3 regions of the Exiguobacterium sp. s133 genome follow, and region 3 is predicted to be linked to each of the others. Evidence: riboswitches for the same ligand, from Rfam matches in the RefSeq annotation. Region 3 holds a riboswitch; each other region holds the start of a gene.
What was found. A riboswitch is a leader RNA that binds a small molecule or an ion and turns the genes downstream of it on or off. The one in region 3 is predicted to bind lysine.

Region 1: it holds a riboswitch for lysine, as region 3 does, so the genes downstream of both, KNP96_RS11465 (amino acid permease) here and KNP96_RS09985 (Na+/H+ antiporter NhaC family protein) in region 3, are expected to answer to the same signal.
Region 2: it holds a riboswitch for lysine, as region 3 does, so the genes downstream of both, KNP96_RS09255 (aspartate kinase) here and KNP96_RS09985 (Na+/H+ antiporter NhaC family protein) in region 3, are expected to answer to the same signal.

What each region holds. Positions count from the first base shown of each region.
Region 1 covers NZ_JACSMK010000008.1:50,281-55,637, forward strand. The annotation lists gene KNP96_RS11445 (HlyD family secretion protein) at 1-560, opposite strand, end outside; gene KNP96_RS11450 (TetR/AcrR family transcriptional regulator) at 754-1,368, shown strand; gene KNP96_RS11455 (GGDEF domain-containing protein) at 1,441-2,532, opposite strand; gene KNP96_RS11460 (MarR family winged helix-turn-helix transcriptional regulator) at 2,689-3,144, opposite strand; lysine riboswitch at 3,316-3,500, shown strand; gene KNP96_RS11465 (amino acid permease) at 3,613-5,094, shown strand.
Region 2 covers NZ_JACSMK010000005.1:172,168-177,524, forward strand. The annotation lists gene dapD (2,3,4,5-tetrahydropyridine-2,6-dicarboxylate N-acetyltransferase) at 1-468, opposite strand, end outside; gene dapB (4-hydroxy-tetrahydrodipicolinate reductase) at 455-1,201, opposite strand; gene dapA (4-hydroxy-tetrahydrodipicolinate synthase) at 1,198-2,079, opposite strand; gene KNP96_RS09250 (aspartate-semialdehyde dehydrogenase) at 2,102-3,094, opposite strand; gene KNP96_RS09255 (aspartate kinase) at 3,107-4,306, opposite strand; lysine riboswitch at 4,419-4,597, opposite strand; gene argH (argininosuccinate lyase) at 4,669-5,357, opposite strand, start outside.
Region 3 covers NZ_JACSMK010000006.1:100,827-106,183, reverse strand. The annotation lists gene KNP96_RS09985 (Na+/H+ antiporter NhaC family protein) at 1-1,331, opposite strand, end outside; lysine riboswitch at 1,436-1,611, opposite strand; gene KNP96_RS09980 (type I phosphomannose isomerase catalytic subunit) at 1,721-3,529, opposite strand; gene KNP96_RS09975 (PTS sugar transporter subunit IIB) at 3,680-3,976, shown strand; gene KNP96_RS09970 (PTS sugar transporter subunit IIA) at 3,981-4,310, shown strand; gene celB (PTS cellobiose transporter subunit IIC) at 4,325-5,357, shown strand, end outside.

The DNA of each region.
Region 1 (5,357 bases), on a different contig from region 3:
ACTTTTGTATAGTTTGCGTTTCCATTCGATGACGGCATCATCGAGAACGTGCCTGCTGTTGTCATCCCGATTTGTTCGACTTCACCCGAAAGTGTTGTATCGGGATAACTATCGACATAGACATCGACGGCTTGTCCGACTTTGACTTCATCGATTTCTGTTTCTTCGACGTTTGCTGTGACCCATAATTCATTTAAGTTAAATCCGTAAGCGAGCGGCGTACCGGCACCAACAAAACCGTTCTCTGTCGCCATCGACTGAACGACGGTTGCTTTTGCTGGCATTTCGATTGACGCATCAACCGGTTTTTGACCAGTTTGTGCCATCATGACGTGACCAAGTGTCGCCCCGTTATCGAGTGTCTGTCCTGTTTTTGCCGTCCAGTCAGTGAGTTTTCCAGCGCCAGGACTAGCAATCGTAATCATCTTACCGTCGATTTTGGCATTTTCTGTTTTGACGTAACTTGTTGCTTGATCGTAGTAATAATAACCGATTGCGCCACCACCAATTAAAACGACGAGCGTTAAAATATTGATGATTAATAATTTCTTCATGTTCATGAGTAAGTTGCATCCTTTCTGTTACTAGCTGATCGCCCCAGTGCGGTCTCATAAAAAAGACTCCTCTGGGGAGGAGTAGTTAATACAGTTAATTATATGGGTGCATAACAAACAAACAACCAACAATTTCCGACAAAATGTTGGAAAAGTCTTTGTTAACGGATACAATACGTAAAAAGGAGCTGAATTTTAAATGAATCAGTCGTGCGATCCGCGTCCTAAACGTTCACGTGAACGTATTACGACAGAGCTATTTCATTTACTTGAACACCATTCCTTTTCGACGATCACCGTCAAAATGTTGACGGATGGTGCTGAGGTCAATCGTTCGACCTTCTATGCGCACTATAAAGATAAATACGATTTGCTGGATCAAATCGTTGAGGAACACATGACGTTGCTCGCAGAAGCGATTCGGATTACAGGAAAACAATCGGCCGAGCCTCCGACAGTCGAACGCGTCAGTCGTTACTTTGCACGTTTGTTCATCCACATTGAGCAAAACGAGCGCTTTTACCGGACGATGCTGCTCCAAGGAACAGTCAAGACGTTCATCTCCCGTTTCTTGGATACGTTAAAAGAAAACTACCGTCTTGCTTTCCGGGAGACGACAAGTGTCTCTGTTCCGGTGGATCGGGATTTATTACTGAACTACGTCATTGGTGGTCAACTCGGGCTCTTGATGTCGTGGTTACGAAATGATCGTCCGTATTCCTCCGAGTATATGGCAAATCAGCTCAGTCAGATGATCGTCTTCGGAACAGTTGAAAGTATTGGTTTTCCTCAGACACGCCCAGGGACTGTCTAAAAAATGAACTAAAAAGCGCCATTCCGATGTGAGGGAATGGCGCTTTTTGTGCTAGTCGGATATAACGTTAGATTACGCTTGACGGAATTCCAGCTGTTTCGTATAAATCGTACTTTGGTTACGTCCGTGCTCTTTTGAAGCATAGAGTGCTTTATCCGCTTGTTGCAATGCTTCGAGTGATGTATGGGATCCACCCGAATGGGCAATTCCTAACGAAATCGTAATCTTCAAATCAGGTACATTTGCAGTCGGGAACAGGTTACGGGCGACTGTCGTCCGCGCTAATTCAGAGATTTTTTTCGCATCCTTCAATGATGTGTTCGGTAAAATGATCAAGAATTCTTCTCCACCGTACCGACCGACTAAATCATCCGGACGTACAATAGAGGCAAGTGTCGTTCCGAGTTGCCGCAACACATCGTCGCCGGCATCGTGACCATATGTATCGTTAACGTGTTTGAAGAAATCGATATCGATCAGGATAAGTGAATATCCGTCGTCATCCGATCCGACGAGTGATAGGGAGTCGTCCAGACGTCGGCGATTGGCGAGACCCGTCAAGGCGTCGGTCATCGCAAGTTTTTGCTGGTACTGGATATTTTCAAAATGTCGTCGCAGTTCGGCTAATAAGCGATAGGTGACGAGTCCGGCTAATAAATTAAAGAAAATGTACGTAACCGATACTTTGAAAAACGTTTCCCAACTGTTTGTCAGTGCATAGATGGCTGGTAACGAATAGAGAATACCGATTCCGATCATTAATTCAAAGGTCAGCAATGTATTACGTAAAAATCTGCGTGCTATGCCAATTGTCAAAATGAATAAAATCATGATGACGGAAGCGAGAATCGCTCCTTCGATTTGATCAGCAGGTGTAATTAAAAAACGCGTTCCGATAATCATGACTCCCGTGATGAAGGCACTAGGCAATCCGCCAAATAATGTGGCAATCGCGACAGGAATGATACGTAAGTCAATCCGGGCAATATCAATTTGAATGCTGTTGAACATGAGGAGTACAGCAATTGCACCAGCTACACAACCTAAAATAAGGCGTGATTCAAGCTTTGATTTTGGTGTAATTCTTGGTTGATTTCGAAAAGGTAAAAATAAAAGCGTGATCGTCGTGAATAAGAGACAAAAATTTATGATGAAGTTATTCATAATAGACAACAAATCCTCCCAACTCCCCCTGCAGTATACTTCCAATTATATACTTTGAGTATACTCGTTCTACTAACGGTATAGGAGGTCTGAATGTTTAGAATAAAAAAAGAAAAACAGAATAAAACCTCTGTCCTTCTCTTGATTTTTAATTTATTAATTGGATGAGACGACTTCTTCATCCATTGTCGCGAGGATTTTATCAAATACATGGATCATCACGTTCAGTTCCTCTTCAGACAAAGTGCCGAATCGCTCCTGAAGATATTTGCGACGGACGACTTCGAGATTCCGAAAAGCGGCCTCTCCCTCGTCAGTCAAGGCAAGGACGATTGAACGACGATCTTCCGTCGAACGTGTCCGTGTCACAAAACCGGTCTTATAAAGTTTATCTGTCAAAGCGGTGACCTGACTTGTCGCAAGTTCGAACTGTTCCGCGAGTAATGTCGGACGCTGGGGGCCGTTTTCAGATAAGCTACGTAAGATGAAGAATTCACTTCGCGTGGCAGTACCTTCAAACAGTTGATTCAACTCACGGCGCAACGTCCGGAGAATCACGCGCATTTGTTCTTCTAATCGATATGTCAATTGGTCATGTTGTTCTTGTCCCATCTGAGCAACATCCTTTCTGTACTACCTTCTACCATTTAGTGTACTAAAAATATCGGAATTTTACTATGAGCACGGTAGGATTCAAAAATATAAATTGACAAACAAGAAACATATTATGTACTATGTCGAAGTAATGAATTAGTAAATCAACTTAATTAGTTCTCACTCAACCAGTGGGATGGAGGTTGCGATTCTTATGAGTCGGGTTACGGATGTCGTCAAGCGGCAGATGAAATAGCTCAAAAGGAAGAATTGCCGAAATCGTAGACTACTTTGAAAGTCAGCGATTGGGATTAGATCAAACAGGTCTAATACTGTCATGAACCGTTTGCGGTTTATGGGGAGCTATCTTTCACGACGGTAGAATGAGACGCATCATCGATATGTTGCGTTCTCATCTTCCTCTTGGAAGGTGAGGGCGCTTTTTTACGCCCTCTCAAAAATTATAAAAAGAGAGAAGCGACAGACATGAACAATTTACAACAGCAACAACAACCCCTCGATTCCACAGCAGAAGGGCTACAACGAGGGCTTCAAGCCCGGCATATGTCGATGATTGCAATTGGCGGAGCGATTGGGACCGGTTTATTCATCGCGTCAGGTGCCTCTGTTGCAGCGGCAGGACCGGGTGGTGCGTTACTTTCTTATACAATCGTCGGATTGATGGTCTACTTCTTGATGACGAGCCTTGGGGAGATGGCCGCCTATATGCCGGTCGCAGGATCATTCTCGACGTACGGGACGAAGTTCGTCGACCCTTCATTCGGATTCGCCTTAGGATGGAACTATTGGTACAACTGGGCCGTCACGATTGCCGTCGAGCTCGTCGCAGCACAAATCGTCATGCATTACTGGTTCCCGAACATTCCGGGCGTCTATTTTAGCGCGCTGTTTTTACTTTTAATGATTGGATTAAATTATTTTTCGGTCAAAGGATTCGGTGAAGCCGAGTACTGGTTTGCGATGATTAAAGTCGTCACGGTCATCGTGTTTCTTGGTGTAGGAGTCGCGATGATTTTTGGTATCTTTACTTCGGAGCCACCAGCAGGGTTCAAAAACTTTGGCTTAGGTGATGCACCGTTTGTCGGAGGGATTCCAGCTGTCATCGGTATCATTCTTGTCGCAGGTTTTAGCTTTCAAGGGACGGAGCTCGTCGGAATCGCAGCAGGCGAGTCGGAAGATCCGGAAAAAAATGTCCCGAAAGCAGTTAAACAGGTGTTTTGGCGGATTTTATTATTTTATGTATTTGCGATCTTCGTCATCGGAATGTTGATTCCATACACAAGTCCGAGCCTTGTCTCAAATGATATTACGGATGTTGCCGTCAGTCCGTTCACACTCGTCTTCGAAAAAGCAGGACTCGTGTTTGCAGCAGCATTGATGAATGCGGTCATCTTGACGTCCGTCTTGTCTGCCGGGAACTCCGGGATGTATGCTTCAACCCGGATGCTCTACACACTGGCACGACAAGGTGATGCACCGAAACTATTTGCAAAAGTCTCAAAAAACGGTGTGCCGCGGAATGCGTTACTCGCGACAGGGGCGATTGGTGCGCTTTGTTTCTTGACGTCGATGTTCGGTGGACAAGTTTATCTTTGGTTACTGAATGCTTCCGGAATGACAGGATTTATCGCGTGGCTCGGGATCGCGATCAGCCATTACCGTTTCCGAAAAGGTTTCGTCGCCCAAGGGCATGCGTTACGTGACTTACCGTACGTTGCACCGGCGTTCCCGTTTGGTCCGCTATTCGCATTTGGCCTGTGTTTCCTCGTTATCGTTGGGCAAAACTATGCCGCGTTCCTCGCTGATCAAATCGACTGGGTTGGGATTGCAGCAACGTATATCGGAATTCCGTTATTCTTGGTCTTCTGGCTCGGACATAAAGTCAAACACCGGACATCGGTTGTCCGGTATGATGAGATGGAGTTTCCGAAGCATCCGAAAAAATAATAGTATAAGCTAAAGGACCCTCTCGCTTACGAGAGGTCAGACTATAGGCAAAGTGTTATCGGGAATCGGGAGATCAAGCGTCTTTTTTCGTTGCTTTCCTCGGGCGAGGCGCAAGCCGTTGCTCCTTGATCCTAACGGACAATGAGCAGGGTCTTGCCTGCCTCTGACAGTGCGTTGAAAACGCACTTTTCCCTTAGGAGTCAACGAAACATGACGCTTTTTAGGTAGTATCGTGACGGATTGTCTCTCGTTATCGCATGTTT
Region 2 (5,357 bases), on a different contig from region 3:
GACACCTGCGACCACGGCACCTGCGCCGACATGAACGTTTTTCCCAATCGTGCCACGTGCTCCGACGACGGCGTTCATATCAATCATTGTACCATCTCCGATCGATGCACCGATATTGATGATTGCACCCATCATGATGACGGCGTTATCGCCGATGACGACATGATCCCGAATCCACGAACCCGGTTCGATTCGCGCATTCAAGTGACGTGTGTCAAGCATCGGTACAGCACTGTTCCGACGATCGTATTCGACGTGGACGTCCGTGATTCGTTCTGAATACTTTTCTAAGAAAGTCGCAGCAAGTCCTGCATCTGCGAAGAAAATTTTTGATTCATCCGATCCGAAAGCTGTCGCCCCTTCAATCGTCAAGCCCGCTAAATCGCCATTGACGTAAAGTTTGACCGGTGTCTGTTTTTTAGCATCTTTAATGAATTTCGCAATTTCGTAAGCATCAGTTAGTAACATGTGAATCCTCCTGTGAGTAGAGCGTCTCTAACGTGTAGAGTCCCGCCGATTTTTGAATGAGTGCTTCGGCTGCTTTAATCGCACCTGAAGCAAATACTTTTTTTGATAATGCCGTGTGCTTGATTTCAATCAATTCATCGACCCCGGCGAACAACACTTCATGTTCACCGAAAATTGTTCCACCACGCATCGAGTGCATGCCGATCTCAGACGCTTGGCGTTTTTCCCGTGTCGATTCACGTTCATAGACCGGCTGGACGTCACGGAGTTCTTGAATCGTCCGCAATAAGAGTTCTGCCGTCCCGCTTGGTGCATCGACTTTTTGATTGTGGTGCTTTTCTAATAGTTCGATATCGAACGAACTGGCGAGTGGTACGAGCACCTGTAACAATTGCTGCATCATCGCGATCCCGAACGACATGTTGTACGACTGAAAAATTGGAATTTCAGTCGAAGCGTCTTTTATCGTTTGTAACTCCGCTTCCGAAAATCCGGTCGTCGCGATGACGAGCGGTGTTTTCGTTTTGAGGCCATACGCCAGTAAATCCGGCAACAAGCTCGGGTGAGAGAAATCGATGATGGCATCGACTTCTTCTGTTAGCTCGGACACCGTTTGATACGAAGGAATTTTCTCCGCTGACTTCGTCTGATCGATAACGGCGACAACTTCAGCGGGTGCCAATTCCTCGACATGATGCCCTGTCGCACCATATCCATGAATGGCAAGCTTCATCGAACCACTCCTTTATAAGCACGCATCGTCTCGAGTAAGTGTGCATGCCCGGCTTCGGATTGGCGAACGAGCGGCAAGCGTGGTGCACCGACTGCAAACCCGACTTCTTCGAGTGCTGCTTTAACAGGAATCGGGTTGACGTCACTAAAGATGGCTGCGATGACAGGCATTAAATCACTTTGAATGCGTCGTGCCGTCACTAAGTCGTTTGCGAGCACGGCTTCAGCAAGCGCTTGTGTTTCTGCCGGGTACGGGTTCGACAGGACCGAGATGACACCTTGTGCTCCCCATGCCATGTACGGCAGGATTTGATCGTCGTTGCCACAGAAGACTGCAAAACCTTCGGGGAGTGCCGTCATCAATTCACCCATGAAACTGACATCCCCGCTCGCTTCTTTGAATGCTTGAATGTTCGGATGCTCCGCGAGTGTTACAGCTGTCTCAACTGCAATCGCGACACCCGTCCGTGAAGGTACGTTGTATAACATGATGGGTAATTCGACAGCATCCGCGACTGCGGTAAAGTGAGCAATCAAACCGGCTTGTGACGTTTTATTGTAATACGGTGTCACGAGCATCGCTGCATCCGCTCCGAGCCGCTGAGCCGTTTTCGTTTTTTCAATCGTCTGTGCCGTATTGTTCGTTCCCGTACCGGCAATGACCGGAACACGACCTGCCGTGACACGGACTGCTGTCTCAAGTAACGTTTCGAACTCTTCGCTCGAAAGCGTCGATCCTTCACCTGTCGTCCCGGCGACGACGAGCGCTTGGATATTGGCTGCAAGTTGCTGTTCAATCAACTGTTCAAAAACGACTAAGTCGAGTTCACCTGCTGAATTGAACGGTGTCGCTAGTGCTGTTCCTGCTCCTTTGAACATGTTAAATTCCTCCTTAGTATGATTAAGAATGGATGCCGTTTTCTAAAGCATGACGCGCGACCTGGACTGCATTTGACGCCGCGCCTTTTCGAATGTTATCCGCGACACACCACAGATGGAATGTGTTCGCGAGCGTTTGATCTTGACGAATCCGCCCGACGTACACTTCGTCCGTCCCGCTTGCATCAAGCGGCATCGGGTACTGATTTCGCGAAACATCATCAACCAGTACGACGCCTGGCGCGTCAGCAAGTGCTGTGCGAATCGCTTCGACCGTCGTCTCGTTTGAAAACGTCACGTTGATTGCAACCGAATGCGAATTTGTGACGGGAACACGGACACACGTCGCACTGACCGGTAAGTTCGGTTGGTTAAAAATCTTCCGTGTCTCGTCAATCATTTTTTGCTCTTCTTTCGTGTACCCGTCTTCTAAGAAGACATCGATATGCGGCAAGATATTATCATGGATCGGGTGCGGATAGTTGACCGGTTCTTCACCGCGGCTGCCTCGCGCCAAGTCCTCAATTCCTTTTTGACCGGAACCGGAGACTGCTTGATACGTCGTATACGTGATTCGTTCAAAACCTAAGTGTTTGAGTGGTGCCAGGGCAACGACGGATTGAATCGTCGAGCAGTTCGGATTAGCGATCAGTCGGTCGGTGCTGCTGACCGCTTCCGGATTGACTTCTGGTACGACGAGCGGAATCGTCTCTTGCATCCGGAAAGCACTTGAATTATCGACGACAAGTGTTCCGTGTTCTGCCAGCAAGGGGGCATACTGTTCACTGATTGCTCCACCGGCTGCGAATAATGCGACGTCGATCCCGTGATGGATGATGTCTTCCGATAAAGCTGTAATCGTCACGTCCGTTCCATTAAACGAAACGACTTTTCCTGCTGATCGTTCTGAAGCATACGCCGACAGTTGACCGACTGGAAAATCGAGTTCCTTCAAGACTTGTAACATCTTTTGTCCGACGGCGCCTGTCGCACCGATGACTGCTACGTGGTACATGTTCATTCCTCCTTACAGGCTAAACGCGTTCGCGATCGCCGCGACCGTTCGTTCGATATCTGCTTGTGCGATTGTATACGAGATACTGATTTCTGATGTCGTGACTTGATAAAACGTGATGTTCTCGGCACGGAACGTCGCAAATAATTTTGATGCGACGCCCGTTGCGTCACGCATTCCGATTCCGACGACCGATAACTTGGCATGCTCGTTATGACGATCGACTTTAACGGTCGGAAAACGATCGATGATATCTTTCAGTGCCTCTTCGAGAAACTCTTCTTCATCGAGTGGACAAGAGAACGAGAGGAACACGTCACTATCAAAGGTCGTTTGACTGATCATGTCGATATTGACATGGCGATTCGATAACAATTCAAAAATGTCGGCGACTGCTGAATTGGTTTGTGGAACGTGTTTGATTGAAACCGTCAAAACATTTTTCGTTACACTGACGCTCGTGACTGCTTTTTGCTCCATCGTTTCTGTTGCCTCCATGATCCAAGTCCCTCTTTCCGATTCAAGTGTTTTCCCAACAAAGATATGCACGCCGTATTTTTTCCCGAGTTCGACGCTGCGCATCTCCATTACCTTCGACCCCAGTGCACTCATTTCCATCATTTCATCATATGAAATTTGTGGAATCGGCTGTGCCGCTTGATGAATCCGCGGATCCGCCGTATAGACACCGTCGACATCCGTATAGATTTCACAGCGCTTATCAAGGACGGCCGCTAAGGCGACAGCCGTTGTGTCTGACCCACCACGACCGAGTGTTGTAACATCCCCAAGCTCGTTGACACCTTGGAATCCGGCGACGATGACGACATCATAGGTTTCGAGTTTCTTTCGTAACAAGTCCCCGTCAATTTGTTTAATCTTACTTTTCGTATGAACCCCCATCGTGCTGATTCCTGCCTGCGCACCTGTTTGTGATAAGGCTTTTACTCCGACGGAATTTAAGGCGATGCTGAGTAACGAAATCGTTTGTTCTTCGCCGATTGCGAGCAATCGATCGAGTTCACGTCGTTCAGGACGATCCGTGATTGCTTGCGCTTGTGCGATGAGCGAGTCTGTCATCTTCCCCATCGCAGAGACGACGACCACTAATTTTTCACCTTGTTCTGTCCGATTTTTTAAATAATTCGCAATTGACTGAATCTGTTCGACAGTCGCGACCGAGCTACCACCAAATTTAAGTACAGTTGTCACAATCCTATCTCCTTTGTCCCGAAACAGAAAAAAACGACGGGCCGGTAGGAGCGTTCCTACGGCCCGTCGTTATCACGATCGGACAAACGAAGACAAAGTCTTTCGTTCTTTTACGTAAGATAGCGCTCCGAAACATCGGTTTCGGCAGTACAACGGATCTTAACCGTTGTACCAGCAAATGAGAAGAAGCATCTTTCTCATTCACTTCGGCGGATTTCCCCTTTCACATCACTCAGCATGCTCGCTTCAATAAATGATGTTACTGATGTCATCCGCGCCTCTATCTGTCGGTTGTTAGTTACAGTTATAGCAAACATTTTTTGTTAAATCCAGTCATTTGCTAAAATTTTTTCATTTTTCCGTTAATCCGCGAGTTTTTTCTTCGCTTGATCGAGTTGTACAGAAACAGCAGCAAAACCTGTCCCGCCGTAACTTCCTCTTCTTGCCACTGCTTGCACCGGGTCGAGGAGCGGATAAACATCTTCCGCGATGACGGAGTGGAACGTTTGATACGTTTCAAGCGTTAAATCTTTTAAGAAACAATTCGTCTGAACACAATGGAGGACCGCTTTTCCGACGATTTCATGCGCTTCCCGGAAAGGAACACCTTTTGTGACGAGATAATCTGCTAGTTCCGTCGCATTCGAGAAGTCTTGCATTGTCGCCTTCTTGAGCGCTTCTGTCTTAAACGTTGCTGATTCGAGCATTCCCGTAAAGATTTGAACGGATTGTAAAACGGTATCTGCCGTATCGAAGACACCTTCTTTATCTTCTTGCATGTCTTTATTGTAAGCGAGCGGTAATGCTTTCATCGTCGTCAGGAACCCCATCAGGTTTCCATAGACACGCCCTGTTTTTCCGCGAATCAATTCAGCGAAGTCCGGGTTTTTCTTTTGTGGCATCATGCTCGAACCCGTTGAAAATGCATCTGACAATTCGATGAATGAAAATTCTTGCGACGCCCAGATGATGATTTCTTCACAAAATCGTGAGAGGTGCATCATGACCGTCGAAGCAATCCCGAGGTATTCAATGACGAAGTCACGGTCCG
Region 3 (5,357 bases):
CAGTGGTCTCCGAAGACGGATCCGGCAAGAACGGCAGCGAGCGTCGGAAGTAAGAGATTCGGTTCGACCGCCATGATGAGGTCAGCACCGATCGGCAGCATGATACCGAATGTTCCCCAACTTGTACCTGTCGAGAATGCCATTAAGCTTGCAATCAAGAACAATAAGAAGGGGAGGTACGAAGCAGAAATCGACTTACTGACGAAGCTTGCTAAGTACTCACCTGTTTTCATGTCACCGATAACAGCGATGATTGTCCAAGCGAATAATAAGATGACGACAGCAGGCCACATGGATTTCATCCCAGCCCAGATGCTGTGTCCGTATTCGCGCGCCGGGATTTTCCGACCAATCAACATCAGGAAAGCAACGACTAAACTGATGACGACACCAGCAACGAGTGAACGTGTTACGTCTGTCGCTTCAAATGCACCAATCAACGTAAATGCACGATTGTCAGCAGCGAGTGCCTGAGCACCGGTAAAGAGTAATGCGGAAACTGTTGCAATGACGAGAACGATAATCGGAACGACGAGGTCACGTACTTTTCCACCTTCGTGTTCTTTGACTTCCTCTGCCATCCCCATCGGTGTTCCTTTACTTGCATCGAAAAGTTCACCTTTTAATGCACGAAGTTCATGCGTCCGCATCGGTCCGACCGCAATCCCTGTGTACGCGATGTAAAGCGTCAGCAATAGAGCGAAAATCGCATAGAAGTTGAGTGGCACGATCATCATGAAAGCACTGAATGCGGAATACTCCGTAATCGAATGTGTCGTTAAGATACCAGCGATGATCGAGATGATGAACGCTCCCCAACTTGAAAGCGGGCTGATGACACAGACTGGAGCAGCCGTCGAGTCAATAATATACGCAAGTTTTGCCCGCGAGACGCCACGACGGTCCGTTAACGGACGACTGACATTCCCGACAGCAAGACTGTTGAAGTAATCATCGATGAAGATTAAAATACCTAAACCAAATGCTGCGAGGCGAGCGCCGCGCGCTGTCTTGACGTGTGTTGTTGCCCATTCACCGAAGGCATGTGCACCGCCCGATGTTTGGATAAGCGTCGATAGAACACCGAGTAATAGTAAGAAGATGAGTAATAAGACGTTCCATTCATTTAACGCCCCATCCGCCCAAAATAGACTAAAGATGTTTTTGCCGAGATAGACGACCGTATCGATTGGATTAAAGCTATGCAGCAATAAAGCACCAATCAAAATACCGACACCAAGTGAAATAACGACTTTGCGCGTCACGATTGCAAGTGCGATTGCAATGACAGCTGGAATGAGCGCAACGATTGAATCTGAATAATTGACCATTGTGTGGTTCCTCCTCTTTTTTTAGAAGATGAGACCCATTGCATATAAAAAAGCAAGGGCACCGGCAACAAAGCCGACACCCTTGCTGGATGCGTCTTTCTTAGCCGAATTGGAGCGCTCCATACAAAACACGTATGGCAATCGAACGGGTATTTCCCAATTCGACCAGTACCATCAAGTCAGACACTTGACGATACTTCGGCAGCATTACCTTTCCTTGATCGTCCTCGTTGTCATCCTCAGATCAAATACTCATTAAGACCGCGCCTCTACCTCATCGATAGAATAGTCATATTCTTTTAATAAGAAAACCTTATCATATTTCAGAAAAAAGTTTCAAGTCTGTTTTTAAAAAAAGTAGTAAAGTCTGTTCAAAAGGAACAATGAAGTTATTCGGCGTTCATCCGATTTAAATGGGCAGCACCGATGACACCGGCATTTCCTTCCAATGCAGCTAAGCGAATGATTGTTTTTTGACGTAACGTCGGGTAGAGACGGGCATTGACGGCTTGTAAGAGCTCTTCCCAAAATAAATCGGCGGAAGCCGTAACACCGCCACCGATGATGACGGCTTCCGGATCAAGTGTGTGAATGATGTTCGCTACGCCTGTTGCTAAATGATTTACGAAACGAAGCCTTTCCTGTGTATTGCCAAGAAGTTGTGCAATAGAAGATTCATTTAATGAATCAGCCCGCGTCTGAAGAGCCGTACCGCTTGCTAATCCTTCGAGTGAGCCTTTGTTCAAGACGTGATGTTCCGGTCCAGAAGCATCGATGATCGTATTTCCGATTTCACCAGCATATCCGTGTGCGCCTCGAATCAACGTCTTTTGATAGACATATCCACCACCGATTCCTGTACTGACTGTCATGTAATAGATGGATGTATAGTCTTGTCCTGCCCCGAACAATGCTTCGCCGAGCGCGGCGGCATTTGCATCATTTTCAAGGGAAACCGGGATGTTGAAGAACTCTTCTAACGGGCGAACTAAATTTACATCGTCCCAACCCGGCAGGTTCGGAGGTGACAATAGCCGACCCGTTGCTGCATCAAGCGGACCAGGCGCTGCGATACCAATTCGTTCGACTTCAAATTCTTCAAGTAGCTTTTGGATGGCTTGTCTTAAATGTTTAATTGTATAGTCCGGGCCAGCAGCCGCCTCTGTCAAAAATCGATATTGTTTTACGACATGGTGCTGATTGATTGCGGCAACACGCGTGTGAGTCCCACCAAGATCAATTCCGATGTGAAGTCGTTGTTTCGGTGTTGGATTTGGACCAGTCAATAGAAGTTTCCCCTTTCCAGAAACGGTACAAGTTACTTTTGCCGGAATCAGAACCGTGTCTCCGGCGGTATAACGCAATTGGTTGATGATCAGCGTGCCACTGATGATAGTGATGACTTGGAAGGAAGTTCGTGGTGCAATCGTAATCATGTCATGGATGGCCCATTCCTCGACAAAAAAATAGGCGTTGGTTGTCAGTAGTCTTGAACAAAAAGAGGTCGGTACATAAGGCTCCTCGTACTGGAAATGAGGAAATTGAATGACTTCGAGTGCTTCTTTAAGGTGGAGTTGACGCGGTTTGTTGGTCGAATGGTCAATTCGATCGTAATCGTACAACCGGTACGTGGTATCAGAGTTCTGCTGGATTTCGATGACAAGACACCCTTCGGTTAAAGCATGAACAGTACCTGCTGGAACGTAAAAAAAATCGCCGGGTGAAACAGGCAAATCAATTAAGCCGGAAGTTAAATCGTCTTCACGGACAGCGCGCAACAAATCAGCTTTTGTTTTGAAGTCATGCCCATAAATAATGGTGGCGTCTGCCGGACAATCGACGATATACCAGCATTCATTTTTCCCGTAAGGCTGTCCTTCTAGGCGACAGGCATCATGATCGTCAGGATGGACTTGAACGGATAAATCATCCGCAGCGTCAATCCACTTAATGAGTAAAGGAAAAGCTTCCGTTGTGTCCATCCCAAAGATTTCAGGGTGATTTGACCATAAATCCCGTAGTGCATCACCGGAAAAACGTCCGGCATTCACCTTGGTTTGCCCGTTTTGGTGATCAGCCAAGGTCCAAGCTTCACCGATGTTTTGTTTGCCTAACGTATCAAATCCATATGCATCAAGCTTACATCCACCCCATATCCGCTCCTGTAAAATCGGCTCAAAACGAATCAGTTCTTCCATGATTGTTCCTCCTCCAAGTTGTTTTCGATTACAACACTACACTTTTTAAAAATAAAAATAAACAAAATAAAAATCAAGTATAGACATGGGTAGTAAAATCCGTATAATCAAAGTTGTAAGCGATTCCAAAACGCGGGAGGAATGGTTGAAATGAAAAAAATCATGTTGGCGTGTAGTTCAGGAATGTCGACGAGTATTCTCGTCACTAAGATGCAGGAACATGCCCAATCACTTGGTGAAGAGGCGACAATTTGGGCAGTCGGTCAAGACCAGGCTTTAAAAGAAATGGATGGAGCAGATGTTGTATTGATTGGTCCACAAATGCGCTTTTTATTATCAAAATTTCAACAAGCGACAGATAAACCAGTAGAAGTCATCGATATGATGGCGTACGGAATGGCCGACGGAAAAGCGGCCTATGAACAAGCCGTTAAGTTGATGGGGTGAAGAAATGAAAACAAATGAACAGACGATGGAACAAGTAGCATTCATGATGATTTTGCATAGTGGAAATGCGCGAAGTACGATTCGTGAAGCAATCGAAGTGTACAAGGAAGAATCATTTGAGGCATTTGAGCGGTTATTAACAGATGCCCGAGAACAGTTGCAAGAAGCGCACCAGATTCATTTCGGTCAAGTCCAAAAAGAAGCGAGCGGTGAGCCGACGACATTGTCTTTACTGCTTTTGCATGCAGAAGATCATTTGATGTCGACACAAACGATGCTTGATTTGACGTCAGGATTAGTTGAAATGATGGAACATAAATTTTCTCAAAAATAAGAGGAGGGATTGAAATGGCTGGTAATAGTAAGTGGTTCGATTTGTTGAGTCGTTTTCTGATGCCGATTGCGGCATATTTAAACAATAGCCGCTATCTTCAGACGTTACGTGACGCGTTCATGCTCGCTTTTCCGATTACGATGTTCGGTTCATTAATCGTTGTTATTGCGAATTTACCATTCTTAGATAAATTTATGTCGCCTGGAGTATTGGATGCTTTTAAAACTTCATTAGGAAACGCCCCCTCGGCGACGATGGGAATCATGTCACTATTCGTCGTCTTCGGTATCGGATATTATCTTTCGAAAAGCTATGATGTAGAAGCTGTTTTTGGTGGTGTAATCGCCCTTGTTTCTTTTTTACTTTTAACACCTTTCTTTGTAGCAGTCGAAAATGTTGCTGATCCTGTCGGAAATGTCATTCCACTTGACCGTCTCGGTGCAAAAGGCATGTTCCTTGCAATGATGACAGGGTTCTTAGCAGGAGAAATTTATCGATTTGTCGTTCAAAAAAACTGGACGATTAAAATGCCGGCTGGTGTGCCGACTGCTGTGGCTAAGTCATTTTCAGCTCTTGTGCCTGCACTTTTGACACTTTCCATTTTCCTTGGCATTAACATCGCTATCACCTCGCTTTTAGACACGAATCTCCACGATTTAATCTTTAATTTAGTTCAAAAACCACTCGTGAATCTTGGGAACGGTTTGGTTCCGACATTAATCGCCATCTTTTTTGTTCAATTGTTTTGGTTTTTCGGCCTGCATGGTCAAGTTATCGTCAATTCGGTCATGGATCCGATCTGGAACACTTTGTCACTTGAAAACTTAAACGCCTATACGGCGAATGGAGAACTCCCGAATATCATCAGTAAACAATTCATTGAAATTTATACAGTTGGAATTGGTGGTTCCGGTTCGACACTGGCTGTCGTCGTCGCAATCCTCCTTTTCATGCGCTCAAAACAGTTGAAGCAAATCGGTAAGTTATCGATCGGACCCGGAATCTTTAACGTCAATGAACCAATCATTTTCGGGTTACCAATCGTCA